DNA from 3 places in the Halomonas sp. BL6 genome. Region 2 is predicted to be linked to each of the others. Evidence: predicted binding sites of a transcription regulator. Region 2 holds the regulator's gene; each other region holds the start of a gene.
The links. Region 2 encodes FNR, which switches genes on or off when oxygen is low (the NO sensors DNR and NnrR bind a similar motif). Its sites were predicted from a motif close to TTGATNTANATCAA; they were not measured.
Positions count from the first base shown of each region.

Region 1: a site for FNR is predicted at 1,041-1,054, ahead of cyoA (ubiquinol oxidase subunit II). Genes of this name have one in related genera too.
Region 3: a site for FNR is predicted at 1,275-1,288, ahead of FHJ80_RS15085 (OmpW family protein). Genes of this name have one in related genera too.

Region 1 is NZ_VDGL01000001.1:320,849-323,119, reverse strand. Features, by position in the region: gene cyoA (ubiquinol oxidase subunit II) at 1-828, opposite strand, end outside; gene FHJ80_RS01430 (DeoR/GlpR family DNA-binding transcription regulator) at 1,128-1,895, opposite strand; gene FHJ80_RS01425 (outer membrane protein OmpK) at 2,187-2,271, shown strand, end outside.
Region 2 is NZ_VDGL01000003.1:144,584-146,854, forward strand. Features, by position in the region: gene FHJ80_RS07400 (DNA polymerase III subunit epsilon) at 1-45, shown strand, start outside; gene ttcA (tRNA 2-thiocytidine(32) synthetase TtcA) at 121-1,029, shown strand; gene fnr (fumarate/nitrate reduction transcriptional regulator Fnr) at 1,019-1,768, opposite strand; gene hemN (oxygen-independent coproporphyrinogen III oxidase) at 1,827-2,271, opposite strand, start outside.
Region 3 is NZ_VDGL01000007.1:157,589-159,859, reverse strand. Features, by position in the region: gene FHJ80_RS15090 (diguanylate cyclase) at 1-822, shown strand, start outside; gene FHJ80_RS15085 (OmpW family protein) at 1,319-1,927, shown strand; gene pepQ (Xaa-Pro dipeptidase) at 1,997-2,271, opposite strand, start outside.

The sequences.
Region 1 (2,271 bases), on a different contig from region 2:
GATCGACTCATACAGCTCGGGCGTGACCGCCGAGAAGTACTCCACCGGGTGATACTCGGTCGGCTGCGCTAGGGCTTCGTAACCGTCCGGGAAGGTCAGGGTGTCATCGGCGGCACGCACGTTGTCCACCCAGGCGTCGAATTCCGCCGAAGAGGTGACGTGGGCATCGAAGGTCATGCCAGAGAAGCCAGCACCGCTGTAGTTGGTGGAGCGGCCGGGATAGACGCCCTCTTCGTCGGCAATCAGGTGAACGTCGTTATCCATGCCCGCCATGGCGTAGATCTGGCTGCCCAGACGTGGAATGAAGAAGGCGTTCATCACCGAACCAGAGCTCACCCGGAAGCGCACCGGCGTATCCACTGGGAACGCCAACTCGTTGACACTGGCAATCCCCTGTTCGGGATAGATGAACAGCCATTTCCAATCCAACGCGACGGCTTGAATCTCCATGGGTTCCACGCTGCCTTCGATCGGCTTGTGGGGGTCCAGGCTGTGAGAGGTTTTCCAGGTAAGGAAGGCGAGAACGGCAATGATCAAGCAGGGAACGGTCCAAACCGCCGCCTCGATGGCATTGGAGTGCGCCCAATCCGGCAGATACTTGGCAACGCGGTTGCTGCGGCGGTAACGCCAGCCGAACAAAAGCGTCATCACGATGACCGGAATGACCACGATCAGCATCAACCCAAAGGAGGTCAGAATCAGCGAGCGCTGCTCGACGCCAATCTGCCCCTTCGGATCCAGCAATGCAGAACTGCAGCCCGTTAACAGCAAGCACAATACGACGAGCACAAACGTGCCTCGCCTGCGCCAGTGGGTAGGTAGTTGCATGGTGTGATCTCATCAGAGAGTTGTTTAAAACAGCCTGCTGTTTGGCTGGCTAACTAGCCAGCTATATAGCAAGCTAACTATCACCCCATACTTTTCCCAGAACAGTGAGAGCGTAAGCGTTGCTCCGGGAAAAATATGCGCCACCGCATGGGGTTGGTGGCGAGCCTCGGCCATGCGCTGATGCGCATCAACTAAGACTAAAGTATTTTCTATTGATCTGAGTCAATCAGAAAGAGACGTTATGCCGCACCCCGCACACCGGTTTGAAGAGGGCGATACGGGGCTTCGACCGTCTTTCATTAGGCGAGCGTGACGTTAAGCGCGGGCAGCGGATGGCGCTCCAGCAAACCAGGGGCGCGCTCGTCGTCGGTGACGATGACATCGAAGTCTTCCAGCGAGGCAAAATAGGCCGGGCGCACCACGCCAAATTTGCTGGCATCGACCACCAACAGTCGCTGCATAGCCGTGGCAATGGCCGCTTGCTTTGGCCCTACTTCGTGAAAATGAAAGCAGCTTACGCCTCGTTCGCAATCCACGCCGGCAGCAGAGATCAGCGCCTTGTTGATGCCCAAGCGCTCGATGGCCGCGCCCATGCCGTCGCTGCCAAACGATTGAGAGGACGCGTAGAAAAGCCCACCTAGCAATACGAGGCGCACATTGGGCAGCCCAGCGACGGCATTGGCTACGTTGAGCGCATAGGTCACCACGGTAAGCTCTCGGAAACGACTAAGCTGACCCAGCAGTGGAATGAGCGTTGAGCCGCAGTCGATAAACAGCGTATCGCCCTCTTCGATGAAGCTGGCCGCGCGCTGACAAAGCCGCTGTTTGACTTGGTAATGGCTCGCCTGCTGCTCGGTCAAATCGTATACCGGCGTCACGCCGGGGTAGCTGGCCATCACCAATCGCCCGCCCAACAGGCTAATGGCCGACGGCTGCGTCGAGAGATCCCGTCGAATGGTCATTTCGGAGACGCCGCACAGCTCGGCGGCATCGCGAAGATGCAGGGTTCCCCCGCTGGCTAGCGCTTCTTGCAGCATGGCCATGCGCTGTGCGCTGCGATCGTTCATGTCCGGCATCTCCTTATGATTCATTTTGTTATCGGCATTGCGCCCCGCCAGGCATCCTATGCTGAGCTAGGCCCCTGCCAATTTCCACTACTGCGCACTCTTTTCACTGGCGTCACCCACCCGTGATGCGCTTATCACATTTAAATAGCGTTGATGTGACGATACTTGCAAATCAGCGTTAAAAAAATAACACTCAATGTTATAATTTTAACATCAACGCCAGCCCACACGACCCATAACGTCGGAACGCCAGCCCCTCTGGCTCCGAGATACAACCCTGTTGAGGCTTCCATGACTGCTCACTCTCACACTCGTTCTTCTACTTTCGTCACGCTTGGCGCTGGCGTTTTACTGACCGGTGCGGCGCTCGCTACAC
Region 2 (2,271 bases):
CTTCTGTATCTACGTTTGCAGCGCGAGATCGCCCTGACCGCCTAGGGTTTGTATTGGGTAGAGCTTCGGAGTGTTGTTAGAATACATACTGCTCCTTTACCCACCGGCAGTGCGACGACCATGTTATCACCTGACTACTTTGACCCTACTTTGTCAGACAGCGCGTCTGACGAGCCTACCGCCACGCAGCACGAGCTGCAGGATGCCAAGCAGAAGCGTGAATTCAACAAGTTGCAAAAACGCCTGCGGCGCGAAGTGGGAAACGCGATCATCGATTACAACATGATCGAGGATGGCGATCGGGTCATGGTGTGCCTCTCCGGCGGCAAAGATAGCTACACGATGCTGGAGATTTTGCGCAACTTGCAACGCAACGCGCCGGTCGATTTTTCGCTGGTGGCGGTCAACATGGACCAAAAACAGCCTGGTTTCCCAGAGCACGTCTTGCCCCAGTATTTGGATAAGCTGGGGGTGGAGTATCACATTCTCGAGCGTGACACCTACTCGGTGGTAAAGGAGAAAACCCCGGAGGGTAAAACCACCTGCGCGCTCTGCTCGCGCTTGCGCCGCGGCTCGCTGTATGGGTTTGCCGAAGAGATCGGCGCGAACAAGATTGCCCTCGGCCACCATCGCGAAGACATTCTAGAAACGCTGTTTCTGAACATGTTCTTCGGCGGTACGCTAAAAGCCATGCCGCCGAAACTGCTCTCGGATGACGGTAAAAACATCGTGATCCGCCCGCTGGCCTACTGTAAAGAGGCGGATATTGCTGAGTTTTCGCGGCAGATGGCGTTTCCCATCATTCCCTGTAATTTGTGTGGGTCGCAGCCGAACATGCAGCGACAAATCGTCAAAGAGATGTTGGCGGAGTGGGACAAGAAGCATCCTGGGCGCTTGGAGAGCATGTTCAAAGCAGTCACCAACGTGGCACCCTCGCAGCTTGCCGATCGCGAGCTATTCGACTTTGCCGGTCTCGAAGCCAAGCAGGCGGCCTTGATGGAAGGACGCATCCAAGCCTTCAACGTGTGATCGTTGGCGCCTCCTCTTCTGCCAGGGTAATGAGGCGCTGCATGTCCAAAATATTGACCTCGCGCCCTGAGACGGCCACGACCTCCTGCTGCTGAAAGCGGCTAAGAATGCGGCTGACCGTTTCGACCGCTAGGCCCAGGTAGTTACCCATATCGGCCCGGGACATGGATAGGCGGAAGCTGTATGGCGAGTAGCCCCGCCGCCGGAAGCGATCAGAGAGCGTAATCAAAAAGCTCGCCAGCCGCTGATCCGCGGTCTTACGCGACAGTAGACGCATCATTCGCCGATCGTCGCGCAGCTCTTTACTCATGCTGCGATAGAGCTGGCCGCGGAGCTCGGGCAGCTCCTCGGAGAGCGAGTCCAGGCGGTCGAACGGAATTTCGCACACCGTCGTCGTTTCCAGAGCCATCACCGTGCCGGGGTAGTGCTCTTCGTCGATGCCGTCCAAACCCACTAGTTCGCTGGGTAGAAAGAAATTGGTGAGCTGGTCATGGCCGTTGCCTTCGCTGGTGACCTGCTTCAAGCTACCCGAGCGCACCGCATAGACACTGGTGAAAGCGTCCCCTTGGCGGAACAGGGGTTCGCCTTTCTTCAACGGCGAGCGGCGGCGAATGATCGCATCGAACTGGCTCATATCCTCGAGCTCCAAGGCGAGCGGTAAGCACAGCGAGCTTAGACTACACGTCTGGCAGCGCGCCTCTTGCAGCAGTGAACGTCGTTGGCTGGCAGGATATGGCATAGGAGTCTCCCTTCTTCTTTCGCCATCATAGGCACAGGGGGCAGGCGGCTCAAGGCGCTCACACGATCTTCGAGTAGCGCTGACCATCCTGACGTTGTAAGTGAGTGTCGAAGGCCATGGCCAAATGCCGAATGAGCAATCGCCCGATCGGCGTGGCGCTCAGCCGAAGGCCCTCACGCTGTACGAGGCCATCCCGTTCGGCGATCGCCAGTCGCTCGAAGGCAGTGGCAAAGTAGTCTGCCGCATCGATATGCCAACGCTGACCGATCGCGTCGAGATCAATGGCCATATCGCACATGAATCGCTCGATGACGTCTCTTCTTATTAGGTCATCCTTATTTAAGCGTAGTCCTTTTATCGTTGCCAGCCTACCTTCATCCAAGGCGGCTTCATAGTGGGCGAGCTGAGTAGGGTTTTGGGCGTAAATATCGTCGACCCGAGAAATGGCGGATACGCCCAAACCAATCAAATCGCACTCGGCGTGGCTGGAGTAGCCTTGAAAA
Region 3 (2,271 bases), on a different contig from region 2:
CAGCTCGTGCTAGAAGCCGCGGGGATGGAAGTGCGCATCCTCGACAATCCCCGCCATATCATCGATCAACTCGCCTCGTTTAGACCCGAACTCTTGCTGATGGATGTGCACATGCCGGATTACGATGGCCCTGATTTAGCGTCAGTGGTTCGGCAGTATGACGAGTGGAGTAGTCTGCCCATCGTCTTCTTGTCGGCAGAGATGGACTTAGGTAAGCAGGTAGATGCGCTCAGCCACGGAGCCGATGACTTCCTCACCAAGCCCATTCTCGCTGCGCAGCTGGTAGCCTCGATTCGTGTGCGCGTGGCCCGCTCACGCACACTGTCGGCGCTGCTCAATAAAGACAGTCTGACCGGGCTGCTCAAGCATGCCAGCATTAAAAGTGCCGCGATCAACGAGATATGTCGTGGCTTCCGACAACACTATTCGGTGGTGGTCGCCATGGTGGACATCGACCATTTCAAATCGGTGAATGATACCTATGGCCATGCCACAGGGGACGTCGTGATTGCGTCGGTGGCGACGCTGCTGCGTCAGCGCCTACGCCAAACCGATATGATTGGCCGGTATGGGGGCGAGGAGTTTTTAGTGGTGCTGCCACACTGCAGCGCAGAGGACGGTCGGAAGCGCTTGGAAGACATTCGCCAATACTTTTCTCGCCTGCGCTTTAACCAAGGGGAGCAGGAGTTTGCGTGCACGCTCTCGGCGGGTATGGTCTGTAGCACCGACGTATCAGAGGACAACAGAGACCGACTCTTGGTCTTAGCAGATGAGGCACTTTATCGAGCCAAGCGCGGCGGCCGCAATCAAGTAAGCCAGTAAGGCTAGTTGCTGGTGGCGGTTGAGTGATTCGTTATGAAGCAATGCAGCGAAAAATGCGCGCCGCTGGTGCGCTTTTTCATGTAGTAAAGAGATAACTAACGCTTTCTTTACTCATTTATTTAGTAAGATTATGTTTTTTAATAGAAATTATTTTTTTGGCACGCAGCTCGCTATATAAAAGGTAACCCGCAAATGAATAGAGTCATTAAGGTCGCGATGCAACCGGCACTCAATGCTCTCCCTTCTTTGCAACGTTGCCGCGGCGCTGCCCGGCAATACACCGAGTGAGCTGGCGTGCTCCACCTGGGTCCCCTTCGGGGGACTTTTTTTATGCTCGTTTGTCAAGCTCGATAGTTAACAAAAGCTATCAGAGCCAGAAAACCTATAATAAAATTTCACATGAAATTTGGAAACGGTGTTCTTATACTATATATTGTATAGGTTAGCTGGCGTTGACCAGCATCAATCCCAAGCAAGATGCAAGAGGATGACCCTGATGAGCAAAATGAAATTGATCACCGCCGCTATTGTGTCTGCCAGTGCCGTCATGGCGAGCCAAGCCGTTATGGCCTACGAAGCAGGCGATGTGTTTGTTCGCGGCGGTGTTGCCCAAACGGATACGGGCTCAGGTAACGGCAATGTTGGCGGTGCGGACCTCAACGTACAAAGCGCACGTGGGTTCACTTATGGTGCGGGCTACCTGTTCAGCGACAAATTTGGCGTCGAACTCAACAGCTCTGAAAAATTCGAACATGACCTGAACACGACGCCGGGCGGCAGCGCAGGTAGCGTCGACCGTCTGCCGGTGAACCTGCTGGTCAACTACTACCCGATGGGTGGTTTGGACTCGAAAGTTCAGCCTTACGTAGGTCTTGGTTTGAACTACACGAGTTTTTCCAGCGAGCCATCTGGCTTGAGCATCGACGAGAGCTACGGCGCCATCGGCCAAGCGGGTGTGGATTTGGCAGTGACGGATAACGTCATGCTGAACGGCTATGTTAGCTACGCGGACGTAAGCGCCGACATCAATGCGGCTGGCGCCACCGTTGGCGAAGTCGATATCGAGCCAGTGACGATCGGCGGCGGTATTACTTACCGTTTCTAAACCAATCCGATACATATACGCCCGGCTTACACGCGTAAGCCGGGCGTTTTTTGTTGGGCGAGGGAGTGGCTATAACGTCAAGTTCTCAGATCCGCCTTCTGTCACTAGGATATTATCCTCGATGCGTATGCCTCCGCACACGGCGAGCCGGTCGACCAGCGTCCAGTCGATGGGGTGGGGCTTTTTACGCAGCGGTGCCAGCAACATGGGAATGAAATAGAGGCCTGGCTCGATGGTGATGACCATACCGGCTTGCAGCGTACGGGTGAGACGCAGGGCTGGATGGGTGTCAGGTGCTGGCGATGGGCTCCCGTCTGGCTGCCTCAATCCGGCCACATCGTGTA